One region of the Rhodopseudomonas telluris genome, then DNA from elsewhere that is predicted to be linked to it. Evidence: predicted binding sites of a transcription regulator. Region 1 holds the regulator's gene; each other region holds the start of a gene.
What was found. Region 1 encodes LexA, which represses DNA repair genes until DNA is damaged. Its sites were predicted from a motif close to TGTTCNNNNTGTGTTCNG; they were not measured.
Positions count from the first base shown of each region.

Region 2: the regulator LexA is predicted to act here: its motif matches at 1,266-1,283, upstream of ACFFJ6_RS02735 (PA0069 family radical SAM protein).
Region 3: the regulator LexA is predicted to act here: its motif matches at 1,155-1,172, upstream of ACFFJ6_RS16305 (ribonuclease T2 family protein).
Region 4: the regulator LexA is predicted to act here: its motif matches at 1,882-1,899, upstream of ACFFJ6_RS00095 (DNA recombination protein RmuC).

Region 1 is NZ_JBHLWM010000008.1:666,285-669,564, forward strand. Features, by position in the region: gene smpB (SsrA-binding protein SmpB) at 1-373, shown strand, start outside; gene ACFFJ6_RS20535 (peroxiredoxin) at 441-1,016, shown strand; gene lexA (transcriptional repressor LexA) at 1,044-1,751, opposite strand; gene ACFFJ6_RS20545 (molybdopterin molybdotransferase MoeA) at 1,943-3,154, opposite strand.
Region 2 is NZ_JBHLWM010000001.1:592,119-595,398, reverse strand. Features, by position in the region: gene ACFFJ6_RS02735 (PA0069 family radical SAM protein) at 80-1,243, opposite strand; gene ACFFJ6_RS02730 (glycosyltransferase family protein) at 1,425-1,988, shown strand; gene ACFFJ6_RS02725 (bifunctional helix-turn-helix transcriptional regulator/GNAT family N-acetyltransferase) at 2,098-3,021, shown strand; gene ACFFJ6_RS02720 (CoA-transferase) at 3,175-3,280, opposite strand, start outside.
Region 3 is NZ_JBHLWM010000005.1:1,021,342-1,024,621, forward strand. Features, by position in the region: gene ACFFJ6_RS16300 (bifunctional riboflavin kinase/FAD synthetase) at 1-152, opposite strand, end outside; gene ACFFJ6_RS16305 (ribonuclease T2 family protein) at 414-1,109, opposite strand; gene ACFFJ6_RS16310 (hypothetical protein) at 1,244-1,705, opposite strand; gene ACFFJ6_RS16315 (hypothetical protein) at 1,871-2,161, shown strand; gene ACFFJ6_RS16320 (DUF3617 domain-containing protein) at 2,186-2,713, shown strand; gene ACFFJ6_RS16325 (hypothetical protein) at 2,874-3,251, shown strand.
Region 4 is NZ_JBHLWM010000001.1:18,200-21,479, forward strand. Features, by position in the region: gene ACFFJ6_RS00090 (AmpG family muropeptide MFS transporter) at 1-326, opposite strand, end outside; gene ACFFJ6_RS00095 (DNA recombination protein RmuC) at 607-1,851, opposite strand; gene def (peptide deformylase) at 2,001-2,528, shown strand; gene fmt (methionyl-tRNA formyltransferase) at 2,608-3,280, shown strand, end outside.

The DNA of each region.
Region 1 (3,280 bases):
AACCGGCACCGAGGTGAAGTCGGTGCGCGGTGGCAAATCGACCATCGCCGAATCCTATGCCGACTCGCGCGGCGGCGAGATTTGGCTGATCAACGCCACCATTCCCGAATATTTGCAGGCCAACCGCTTCAATCACGAGCCGAAGCGGCCGCGCAAACTCCTGCTGCACCGCAAGCAGATCAACAAGCTGATGGGCGCGGTCGAGCGCCAGGGCATGACGCTCATCCCGCTGAAGCTGTATTTCAACGAAAAGGGCCGCGCCAAGCTGCTGCTGGCGCTGGCCAAGGGCAAGCAGCTCCACGACAAGCGCGAGACCGAGAAAAAGCGCGACTGGAGCCGCGAGAAGGGCCGCCTGCTGCGCGCGCGGGGCTGATCGCTCACCAGGCAAGGTGAACCGCGGCGCGCCGGAGCGCGGGCGAGGGACAGCAGAGGGAATGACGATGTCGCAGCCGAACTTGCAAGACGTCGACTGGTCCTTGATCCCCGCACCGGACGATGACGGCGCCGCCGCGCATCTGCCCGGCATGACGCTGCCGTCGCTGGCGCTGCCCGCCACCAGCGGCGAGACCGTCGATCTGTCGAAGCTGCCGGAACTTACGGTCGTGTTCGGCTATCCGCGCACCGGGGTCCCAGGCCAGATCTCGCCGGTCGATGACTGGGATATGATCCCGGGTGCGCGGGGCTGTACACCGCAAACCTGCTCGTTCCGGGATCTGTTTGCGGAGTTGAAGGCAGCCGGTGCTGCCCAGGTGTTCGGCCTATCGACGCAAAGCACTGACTATCAGCGCGAGATGGCGACACGGTTGCATTTGCCATTCCCGGTGCTGTCCGACGAGGCGCTTGCGCTGGCGACCGCCGTGAAGCTGCCGACGATGCGGGTCGCGGACCTGACGCTGCTGAAGCGGATCGCGTTGATCATCGACAGCGGCCGCATCGTCCACGTGTTCTATCCGGTGTTTCCGCCGGACCGGAATGCCGGAGACGTGCTGGCGTGGCTAAAGGCCAATCAGCGCTGAGATCGTCGCTGCCCTGATCGATCGCGATTAGTACTTGCGGTACAGCCCAACCAGCTTGCCCTGAATCCGGACGCGGTTGGGCGGCAGGATGCGAACCTCATAAGCAGCGTTGGCGGGCTCGAGCGCGATGGAAGCGCCGCGGCGACGGAAGCGCTTCAACGTGGCTTCTTCCTCGTCGATCAGCGCCACCACGATGTCGCCGGTATCGGCGCTCTCGTTGCGCTGGATCAGCGCCATGTCGCCGTCGAGGATGCCCGCCTCGATCATCGAATCGCCACGCACTTCCAGCGCGTAGTGTTCGCCAGCGCCCAGCATTTCCGGTGGCACGCTGATGGTGTGGCTGCGGGTCTGTAGCGCCTCGATCGGTGTACCGGCCGCAATCCGTCCCATCACCGGAACGGCGACATTGCGATCCGTCTCGTGCTCCACCGGCTGCGGGCTCGGCGGGCGGACCTTGCCGAGATTGCCTTCGATTACGCTCGGGGTGAAGCCGCGCCGCGCGCCGCCCGCGTTGCCGCCGAGATCAGGAAGCTTGATCACCTCGATGGCGCGCGCGCGGTTTGGCAGACGGCGGATAAAGCCGCGTTCTTCGAGTGCCGTGATCAGGCGGTGAATGCCGGACTTTGAGCGCAGGTCCAGCGCGTCTTTCATCTCGTCGAAGGAGGGCGGCACGCCGGCTTCCTTCAGCCGTTCGTTGATGAATTTCAGCAGCTCGAATTGTTTGCGCGTCAACATCCCGACCATTCCCCAATTTGGCGACGATCGCCATCTTGTCCGTCATCACCGTGCGTCATCACCGTGCGTCATTGCGTCGTGAAGCTTGAGCCAATGAGGCGACATGAATCGAAACAAATCATGAACGAACACTATATGTTCGGTATGTGTTCCGCAACCTCTTAATTTGAGGTCAACAAATTCATCGATCGCTATAGGGGGAGCTTAAGGATCTGACAGTTCGCTCCGGCCTCTGCGGCCGGGGCATGGGGCGGCCGGATGATCAGCGCTTGTGCAGCCGACAAGCGCGCCAGCAGCGACGAATCCTGGTGGTCGACCGGTGTGGCGACCAGACGGCCGGCGTCGCTCGAGCTGACGTAGGCACGCAGATAGTCTTCGCGCTGATCGTTGGCGGAGAGTGGTGAGCCAAGCGAGGCCGTTTCGGGGTGATGCATGGCGTTGCGCATTCCGGACAGCGCGCGCAAGAGTGGCACCATGAACAGGAAGGCGCAGACATAGGACGACACCGGATTGCCGGGGAGGCCGATCACCCGCATCGCGCCGAGCCGCCCGTGCATCATCGGCTTACCGGGCCGCATCGCGATCTTCCAGAACGCAATCTCGGTGCCCTCGGCTTCGAGAGCTTGTTTGACGAGGTCGTGGTCGCCGGCGGAGGCCCCGCCGGTGGTGACGAGCAGGTCGACGCCGAGATCGCGGGCCCGCCGAATGGCGGCGGTCGTCGCGTCCATCGTATCGGCGGCGATACCCAGGTCTGTGACGTCGGCCCCTTCGCTGCGGGCGAGAGCGCGTAGCGCGTAGCCGTTTGAGTAGACGATCTGTCCGGGTTGCAGGCTGCTGCCCGGCATCACCAGCTCATCGCCAGTGGCAAGCATGGCCACACGCGGGCGGCGATACACGGGGAGAGCCGGGTGGTTCATACCGGCGGCGAGCGCCAGGTCACGGTCGCTCAGTCGAGCCCCCGCGCGCAGCAGGATGTCTCCCTCGCTGAAATCAACGCCGGCCGGCCGGATGTGGCGGCCGCGGCGCGCGGCCTCGGTGATGGTGACCTGGTCGCCATCGCGCACCGTGTCTTCCTGGATTACCACGGTGTCGGCGCCTTCGGGAATCACGCCGCCGGTGAAGATGCGCAGCGCCTGGCCAGGGCCGACGGATTGGGCCGCCGGCCGGCCCGCGGCGATCTCGCCGATCACGGTGAGCCGCGCCGGCGCGGTTGCCACGTCTTCGGCGCGCACCGCATAGCCGTCCATCGCCGACATCGCCTGCGGCGGCTGCGTCCGCAACGCCGCGAGATCGTGCGCCAGCACGCGCCCGTGGCCGTCCTCAAGCGCGACGGCCTCCGTGGCGAGTCCGCCAGCGCTGTGGAGGACGGCGGCGAGGGCGTCGGCAACCGGCATCAGCGCCATCGGGCGGCTCCGGACGGGGTGAGGAAAGACTGCTGGGGTACAGGTGCGGAACGGCTCATGCTTCGGCTTTAGGTGCGCTGCGCCGCTTGCGCAAGATGCGGCAAGCCGATCGATCCGGCAGCGCGC
Region 2 (3,280 bases), on a different contig from region 1:
CAACCGGAAATCCCGCGCCATGCCCGCAATTCAACGCGACCGGGGCGCGGCCGGGAGGTTCCGCGCGAGGCCTCCCCCCTCAAAACAGACTGAGCTGCTGCCCGGCCCGCTCCGGCTTGGCGAAATGGTCCATCGTCAGCTTCGAGCGGCGCTTGTTCAGGCCAAGCCTCGCGCAGGCGGTTTCGAAGCGGCGGCCGATCATCCAGGCCATCGGACCGGTGCCCTTCATCCGCGTGCCCCATTGCGAGTCGTAGTCGCGGCCGCCGCGCATCTCGCGGATCAGCGTGAAGACGTGGCGGTAGCGATCCGGATAGTTGGCCATCAGCCATTCGCGGAACAGGTCGCGCACTTCGAGCGGCAGCCGCAGCATCACGTAGCTGGCTTCCTTGACGCCAGCATGGGCGGCGGCGTCGAGGATGCGCTCGATCTCCATGTCGTTGAGTGCCGGGATCACCGGCGCCACCATCACGGTGGTCGGAATGCCGGCATCGGCGAGCCGCTTCAGCGCCTCCAGCCGCTTGGCCGGCGTCGAAGCCCGCGGCTCCATGGTCCGCGCCAGCTTCGGATCGAGCGACGTCACCGACAGCGCGACCTTGGCGAGCTGGCGCTTGGCCATCCGCGCCAGGATGTCGATGTCGCGGGTGACCAGCGCCGATTTGGTGACGATGCCGACCGGATGCCCGGTTTTCTCCAGCACTTCGAGGATGCCGCGCATGATCTTCCGCTCGCGCTCGATCGGCTGATACGGATCGGTGTTGGTGCCGATCGCGATCATCTTCGGCTCGTATTCGGCCGCGGCCAGCTCCTTCTCCAGCAGCGCCGGGGCGTCGGGCTTGGCGAACAGCCGCGATTCGAAATCCAGCCCCGGCGACAGGCCGAGATAGGCATGGGTCGGCCGCGCGAAGCAGTACACGCAGCCGTGCTCACAGCCGCGATAGGGATTGATCGAGCGGTCGAAGCCGATATCCGGCGACTCGTTGCGGGTGATGACCTTGCGGGCCGTGTCGATCGCGACCGTGGTCTTGAACGGCGGCAGTTCGTCGAGGCTTTGCCAGCCGTCGTCGAACGCGACCCGCGCCTCGGCTTCGTAACGGCCGCTGTCGTTCGACAGCGCACCGCGACCGCGGCGGCGCTGCTTATCGATCGCAACCTCGATCGCTGGGAAAGGGGAAGGCGCGCCCACCGGCTCGGAGGGCGCCGTGACCGGCGGGCGCTTGAGGGCACTGCTGGATGCTCTGCTCATGCGAGCGAAGATAGCTACGCGTAAGAACAAATCAAGAACATAATTGTGACATCCACCATCGGCTTCAAAAGCTGAGCCGCATAGGCCGACGGGATGGCCTTGTCCGCAAATCCCGGCTGATTTCGCGCCGCCGAGGTGTTAAGCGTGCTGCGCACCGTCGCAATCAGGTCATCCGGCTGACATGCTGAGCGTCATCATTCCCACCGATGGAGTCGAGCGGACTGCGGTCGCTACGCTGGCGGCGCTGGTTCCGGGCGCCGCTGCCGGCGTGATCCGCGAGGTGCTGCTGGTGGATCGCAAAAACGACGGCGTGATCGAGCGCGTCGCCGACGTCGCCGGCTGCGGCTTCCTTGCCGTCGAAGGCAGCCGCGCCGCCGCGCTGGCCGAAGGCGCCAAGCGATCGACCTCGCCCTGGCTGATGTTCCTGCATGCCGGCGCGGTGCTCGACGCCGGCTGGATCGAAGAGACCACGCAGTTCATCCAGGGCGTCTCGCTCAGCGGCCATCCGCGCGCCGGCATTTTTCGCTACGCGCGCTCGCCTTATGCGGAGCCGAGCTGGGCCGAGACGTTCCGCACGCTGCGCCGCCAGCTCTCCGGGCCGCGCGCCGACCAGGGCCTGCTGATCGCGCGCGAGCACTACGACAAGCTCGGCGGCCACGACCCCGAGCGCTCCGAAGGACGCCTGCTCCGCCAGCTCGGCCGCTCCTCGCGCACGATGCTGCGCAGCCGGATCGTGCTGGTCTAACTACGCGGCCACCCCCGTCGCAGCGCGCTGGTGCCGGCCGAATAGCCGCCTCAAAATATACTTGCTAAAGGCAACTATTTATATGACGATGGCAACCATAGAGGTTGCCATGTCGAAATCCGTTGCCGCCGACCAGATCGCCGCCGTCCGGGACTTCAACCGGTTCTACACCCGCCATCTCGGCGTGCTTGGCCAGCACCTGATGGACAGTCCCTACTCGCTGACAGAGGCTCGGGTGCTGTACGAGCTGGCACACCGCGAGGCGCCGCTCGCCAAGGAGATCGGCGCCTCGCTCGGGCTCGACGCCGGCTATCTCAGCAGGATCGTGCAGGCCTTCGTGGATGGCGGCCTCGTCAAGCGCACCCCCTCCCCCGCCGACCGGCGGCAGCATCTGCTGGCGCTGACCGCCAAGGGCCGCGCCGCCTATGCGGATCTCGAACGGCGCTCGGTGCGCGATATGGGGGCCATGCTCGAACGTGTGCCGGAGACCGAGCGGCCGCGCCTCGCCGCAGCGATGGCGACGATTCAACATCTGCTCGGCAACGGGCCTGCCGCGGCACCGATTCTGCGCAGCCCGCGACCGGGCGACATCGGCTGGGTGGTGCAGAGCCATGGCGCGTTCTACGCCGCCGAATACGGCTTCGACGCCTCGTTCGAAGCGCTGGTGGCCGAGATCGCCGGGCAATTCCTCGCCGCGCACGATCCCGGCCGCGAACGCTGCTGGATCGCCGAATATGACGGCGCGCAGGCCGGCTCGCTGTTCCTGGTGCGGGACAGCGACGCTGTCGCCAAGCTGCGACTGCTGCTGGTGACGCCGCAGGCGCGCGGACACCGGCTCGGAGACAAGCTGCTGAACGAGGCGATCGGCTTCGCGCGGCAGTGCGGCTATCGCAAGGTCACGCTATGGACGCAGAGCATCCTGATCGCCGCGCGCCGCCTTTATCAGAACGCCGGCTTCGAACTGGTCGGCTCCGAGCCGCATCGCAGCTTCGGCCAAAATTTGATCGGTGAGACCTGGGAGTTGCGACTGTGACGTCGCCGCGTCGCGACGAACCGCGGCGCGTCACCTCCGAGATGATCGCGTTCCACGCCCGGCGTGGACGGGCGCTGCAGCGCGCCGCAATTCACGCCGCGGTACGTGCCCTGCTGAGGAGCTTGCTTGCTGCGGCCCGATGGTTAGTCGCGCTCAGGCCGCGCGATCGGCGATCAGCGTCTCGGCGAACTGCGGGTAGCACTCGGCGAGTTCGTTCGTGACCCGCCCGCGCAGCAGCGTCAGCGTCTCGGCGTCCGGC
Region 3 (3,280 bases), on a different contig from region 1:
GGCGCCTTGCGGATCCGCGCCATGTCGAGGCACGCCCCGATCACGGCGCGATGGCCGCGATGCACGCCGTCGAAATTGCCCATCGCCACCACCGCGCCTTTCGGAATGGCGGACGCGGGAGTGTCATCGCGGATCACGACAAAGCCAGTCATTTCGGATTTCAATTCATCGCTTCAAAGGTGGGAAAATGACGGTGACGCCGAGCGGTACGGGAAGTCAAGGTTAGGCCCGGCTCGAACACCGCCGCCAACCGTCTCTCAATCAGTTAAAATCCTATAAGAGCAAAGCTTTTCCGTCATGGCCGGGCTCGTCCCGGCCATCCACGCCTTCCCTGCAGGATCGGACCAGAACGTGGATACCCGGGACAAGCCCGGGCATGACGGAGGAGATTCAATGCGAAGGGGGACGGCCGCTCAGCCGCCGCGGACCGGCGGCACTTCGAGCCGCTCGCGGCGACAGGCGCGGCGGTCGATTTCTTCGCAGGCGCGGAATTGCAGGTCCTTGCTCATGCAGATCCGCACTTCGGTGAGCCGGGTGCGGTCGCAGATCACCGAGATGGCCGAGGTGCTCAGGCCGGGATTGGCCTTGACGAAGGCGTCCTCGACTTCGGCCGGCGTCACCGTCCGCGGCTCCTTGGCGTCGATGAAATCCGGCGGAATACGGACCGCCGCACGGGCCTTGCGAATGTTCTCGAAATAGTCACGCGCCGAGGTGCCCGCGCAGGTGCCGTGCTTGTCCCACTCGTTGTAGATCAGGCCGGGCGCCGGCATCAGGTCGAGCATCGAATTCATGATGCGCCGGTCGAGTCGAGGCGACGGCCGCTGGCAATATTCCGGAAAGCCGCGCTCATATTGCGGCCACAGCCCGTGCACCACGAAGGAGAACGGCCGACCGCCACACTGGATCTGCTGCGAGCGCCCGCTATTGCCGCGCTCCGACGCCTGCTCGCAATAAGACGGCGACCATGACAGCGCCAGCACGTAGAAATCGAACTCGCCCGGCGCGTTCTGCCGCGTATCCTGAGCCACGGCAGCGCTTGCGGTCAGACCGACTGCGCAAGCCGCGAGGGCGGCGATCATCGACCGCCAGCGAACGATAAAATCACGCATGATGAAAAGCCCCGCTCCCATAATGCGGGAGCCTAGCGACCGATCAGGAACGTTTCAAGAACGCAAATGGTGGAAAGACCCGACCATCTCGCGCGACGGCGAGCCAGAAAAAGCGCAGCCCGCCGCTCGCGGCCTTACGGCTTGGCAGCCTTGCAGGCCGGGTTGAAGGCCCAGTTGCGGTCGAGACCGACGATGCAGAACTCGACGCCGTCGCTGAAGCCGGCGAGCCCGCCGTCCTCGATGATCGAATAGTGCAGCCGGTGCGCCTTGCCGTCGTTCAGGATCGCATCGCCGGTGCAATAGCGACGCGGAATGTTGTCGCTCTGCCAGGGCCGGAACGCGACCTCATGGATCCCCGAATAGGCGGTGATCCGCAGATTCGAATTCCAGTAAAGGCCTTCCTTCTCGGCGAACTGATAGGTGATCGCCGGCAGGCCGGACTCGCAGCTCGGCAGATCGCCGTCGTAGCGCGGCCCGGACAGCCAGAAGTTCTTCTCCAGCGGGTTGGCGGCCTGCGCCGCCGGTGCCAACGCGCACAGCCCCAGCAGCACCGCAAGGCCAGCCGAGGACAACTTCAGAGAAGAGATGACGCGCATGGATGATTCACCGGATCTTTGCTGCGCGGACGGTGCCGCGAAGCCATGACGAGGTCAAGTGCAGCGCAGCCACACCTCGGCACATCCCACACCGGGATTGCCCGCACGTTCTTTCAATCGCCGCCATCCCGCACTAGAATCGGATCAGCTATGAAGGAGAATCTGATGCGCATGCTTGGGGCCGCCGGCCTTGCCGTCCTGTCTGCCGTGCTGTCCGGCACCGCCGCCCGCGCTGATATCGTGTCGGCAGTCCAGGGCAACGATACCGGCGGGATCATCTCCTACAATCTGGTCGGCGTCGCCGATGTTCGCACCATCGCGATCGAGCACTGCGCTCAATACGGCAAGGTGGTGAAGCTGCTCGGCGTCCAGGCGACTTACGGCGGCTATATTTCGTTCTCCTGCCGCTGGGTGCCGTACGGCGCGACCGAGCGTCCGCTCCGCGTCGGCTACTGAGTGGGATTGTCGGGAGTGATTGGCATGCGCGCGTTTCGCGTCTGGATGCTGCCGCTGCTGCTCGCCGCCCCGGCGACGGCCGCGCACGCGATCGATCTGCCGACCCGCAAGCCCGGGCTGTGGGAGCTGAAGATGCAGCGCGCCGGCTCCGCGGGCGAAGACCTCACGATGCAGCATTGCACCGACGAGAGCACCGACAAGAAGATGACGTCGGCGGTCCAGCCGATGGCCACTGAGGCCTGCTCCAAGCAGGACATCCAGAAGACCGCCACCGGCTACGTCAACGACACGGTGTGCAATGTAGCCGGCATGACCACCAAGTCGCACGCCGAAATCAGCGGCGACTTCAACTCGGCCTACACGGTCAAGGTCACCTCGCAGAACGAAAATCCTCTGCCCGGAGTGCCGAAGAGCAGCAACATGACGCTCGACGCCAAGTGGCTCGGTGCCTGCAAGGATGGCCAGAAGCCCGGCGACATCGTGATGCCCGGCGGCATCAAGATGAATATCGCCGACATGGAAAAGCTGAAGGCGCTGATCCCGAAGAAGTAACGTCTCTGCCAGCCGGCTGATGGCGCATCGACGAGGCTGGCGGAAAAGTCACACCCCACAACCATCGCTCCCGTCTCCGTTGACAGCCGAACCGCTTGTCGCGATGTTACATTGTAACGTCGCGCGGTGAGACTTGCCGGCCGGCGGGGGCGTGGTGGGCATGAACTGGGTAAGGGCGAAAATCGGGCTGGGAGCACGGCTGGCGCTGATCGCGCTGGCGATCCAGTTCGTCGCCTCGTTCGGTCACTTCGACGCCCTTGCAACGCCTCCCGCGCAGATCGATGCCGCACAGCTCGATCCAGCGCTCATCGCCTCCACCGCCGATTCCGCGCCTACCGACCACGATCATGATCGGACCGCCGACCTGTGCGCGATCTGTGCCGTGCATGCGATGGCCAATGCGATGCTCGACGCATCGCCGCCGTCCTTGCCGCTGCAGGTCGGCCATGGTCTGCGCTACCGCTTCGCCGGCTTTGCGGCGGCCGAACCCGGCCAGCAGCCGGGCGGCTTCCAGCCCCGCGCGCCTCCTCTGTCCTGACGACCTCGAAACGCGTCATGCGCGGCACC
Region 4 (3,280 bases), on a different contig from region 1:
GTGGCGACCAACCAGCCGCGGCGGCGGCCGAACAGCCGCGACAGCAGCGGCACATGCAGCGCATCGACCAGTGGCGCCCAGATGAATTTCAGCGTGTAGGGCGTGCCGACCAGCGCGAACAGCCCGATGGTGCCGAGATCGACGCCCGACTCGCGCATCCACACCAGCAGCGTCGAGCCCGACAGCGCCAGCGGCAGCCCCGACGAGAAGCCGAGAAACAGCACGATCAGCACGCGCGGCTGCAGATAAACGGCAAACGCCTCGCGCCAGTTCGGCTTTGGCGCGTCGGGCGTGGCGACAGCGTCGGTCGGGGGAACAGAGGTCATGCCGAGGTCGTAGCAGATTCGAGGGCGGCCGGGCATTCGGCTCCGGCCCCGGCGTCGGCGTCGTGATTGGCGTCGGCATCTGCGGCTCGCGGCGATGTTGCCAAAGCCGTCACCACACCATCAACCGTCATCGCCCGCGAAGGCGGGCGACCCAGTAACCCGTTCTTCTATTGGGGCGCGGAGCGGATCCCGAGTCGGCTCCGTCGCTGAGCAACCGACGCTCTGCGATACTGGATCACCCGCATTCGCGGGTGATGACGGTGGTTGTTGGGGAGGGGCCTCAAGTCGATGCCACCTCATCGATCTTGAAGGCACGGGAGCCGAACAGCTCGGTGCGCTCGGGCGCAAGCGGCGCCTCGTGGCTGGGTGCCGGGACGGGCGCTTCGGGTGGCGCCGCCGCCTCCGGCGCCGCAAAATCCAGCTCCTCGATCCGCGCGGCGCGGCGTTCGATCTTGTCGGCTGAGACCAGGATCTGCCGGACGTCGTCGTTGACCTGACCGAAATGCGTCTGCAGCTTGGTGACGCGCTCGCGCAGCCGGGCGAGATCGTCGCCGAGGCTGAGCACCTCGGTGCGGATCTGGTCGGCGGCGTCGCGCATCCGCGCGTCCTTGAGGATCTGCTGCATCACCTGGATCGCCAGCATCAGCAGCGACGGCGACACCAGCACGACGCGGGCCCGATAGGCTTTCTGGATGACGTCGTCGAAGCCGTCGTGGATTTCGGCGTAGACCGATTCCGACGGCACGAACATCAGCGCGGTGTCCTGGGTCTCGCCGGGGATCAGATACTTGCCGGCGATATCGTCGACATGCCGCATCACGTCGATGCGCAGCCGCTGCGCTGCGGCCTTCTTCTGCTCGTCGCTGCGGGCCTCGCGCAGCGCCGTCACCGCTTCGAGCGGGAATTTGGCGTCGATGCACAGCGGCCGCTGGTCGGGCAGCAGCACGACGCAGTCCGGCCGCTTGCCGGTCGACAGCGTGTACTGGAACGCGTAGCCGCCCTTCGGCAGCCCGTCCTGCACGATCGACTCCATCCGCGCCTGGCCGAAGGCGCCGCGCGCCTGCTTGTTGGCGAGCACGTCGCGCAGCGTCGTCACCTGGTCGGTGAGTTCGGTGAGATTGTCGTGGGCACGGTCGATGATGCCGAGCCGCTCGTGCAGCGCCTGCAGGCTTTCCATCGTGTGCCGCGTCGATTGCGCCATCGACTGGCCGAAGCGATGACTGACGGTGTCGAGCCGCTCGCTCACGGCGCGGGCCAGCTCGGCCTGACGCCCGGCCAACACCCGGCCCATCGCGTCGACCCGGCCGTTCGCCTCGCTCTGATAGCGGATCAGATCGGACAGCCGCTGCTCCAGATCGGCGGCGCGGCGGGCCTGGGCGAGCGTGGCGGCGTTGCCGCCCTGCAGCCCGCGCGCGATCACCGCGACGATCGCCAGCAGGACCAGCAGCGCCAGCGCTGCCATCGCGACCAGCGCTGCACCGACGCTGACCGACGCATCTCCCAGCACAAACAACACTTCGTTCATGGCCAGACCCTAGCAGATGCAAACGTCTCCGCGAACGAAGAGAGAACATTAAACTGAATAGAGTTTTAAGCGTCTGCCGCGCCGAAAGTGGCAGTCCCTCCGGTCCGCCCCGGATTGACCGGGCCGTGACTGCGCCTTAAATCGCCGCTATGGCCCTGCGCGAAATCATCATTCTGCCGGATAAGCGGCTCCGTGAAATCTCCAAGCCCGTCGCCGAGGTGACGCCGGAGATCCGCAAGCTCGCGGACGATATGTTCGAGAGCATGTACGACGCCCCCGGCATCGGGCTGGCGGCGATCCAGATCGCCGAGCCGGTGCGGCTGATCACGATGGATCTGGTCCGCAAGGAGGGCAACGGCGCCAGCGAGCCGCGCGCCTTCATCAATCCGGAGATCATCGGCTCGTCGGCGGAACTGAACGTCTACGAGGAAGGCTGCCTGTCGATTCCCGAATACTACGCCGAGGTCGAGCGCCCGAAGGTGGTGCGGATCCGCTACACCGATCTCGACGGCAACGTGAACGAAGAGGACGCCGACGGCCTGTTCGCGACCTGCATCCAGCACGAGATCGACCACCTCAACGGCGTGCTGTTCGTCGACCATTTGTCGAAGCTGAAAAAGGCGATGGTCGTCCGCAAGTTTGAGAAGGCCGCCAAGCGCGGTATCAAATACGTCTGAACGCCCGCGCAGGTGACCGGCCGGCGCGTCGCTGCGCTTGGCCCTCCGTCGGCGCAGACCTGTCCGGGACTCTCACGCCATGCCGCTTCGCCTCGTTTTTATGGGCACGCCCGACTTCGCGGTGCCGACGCTGATGGCGCTGGCCGCGCATGGGCACGACATGGCGGCGGTCTATACGCGCGAGCCGAAGCCGGCCGGGCGCGGGATGAAACTGCAGGAAAGTCCGGTGGCGCTCGCAGCGCACCGGCTGCAGGCGCCGGTGCTGACACCGAAGACGCTGAGGACCGACGAGGCGCTCGCCAATTTCCGCGCCCACGAGGCCGATGCCGCCGTTGTGGTCGCCTACGGGATGATCCTGCCGCAGCCGATCCTCGATGCGCCGCCGCTCGGTTGCTACAATCTGCACGGCTCGCTGCTGCCGCGCTGGCGCGGCGCCGCGCCGCTGAACCGCGCCATCATGGCGGGCGACGCCGAGTCGGGCGTGATGGTGATGAAGATGGACGCCGGGCTCGACACCGGCGACGTCGCGATGGCCGAGCGCATCGCCATCACCGATGCGATGACCGTCACCGACCTGCACGATGCGCTGGCGCAGCTCGGCGCCGACCTTATGGTGCGGGCGATGGCGGCGCTGGAGCGCGGCCGGTTGCAGCTCACCCAACAGCCCGAGGACGGCGTCACCTACGCGGTCAAGATCGACAAGGCCGAAGCCAAGATCAATTTCGCCCAACCGGCGCGCGCGGTGCTGCGCC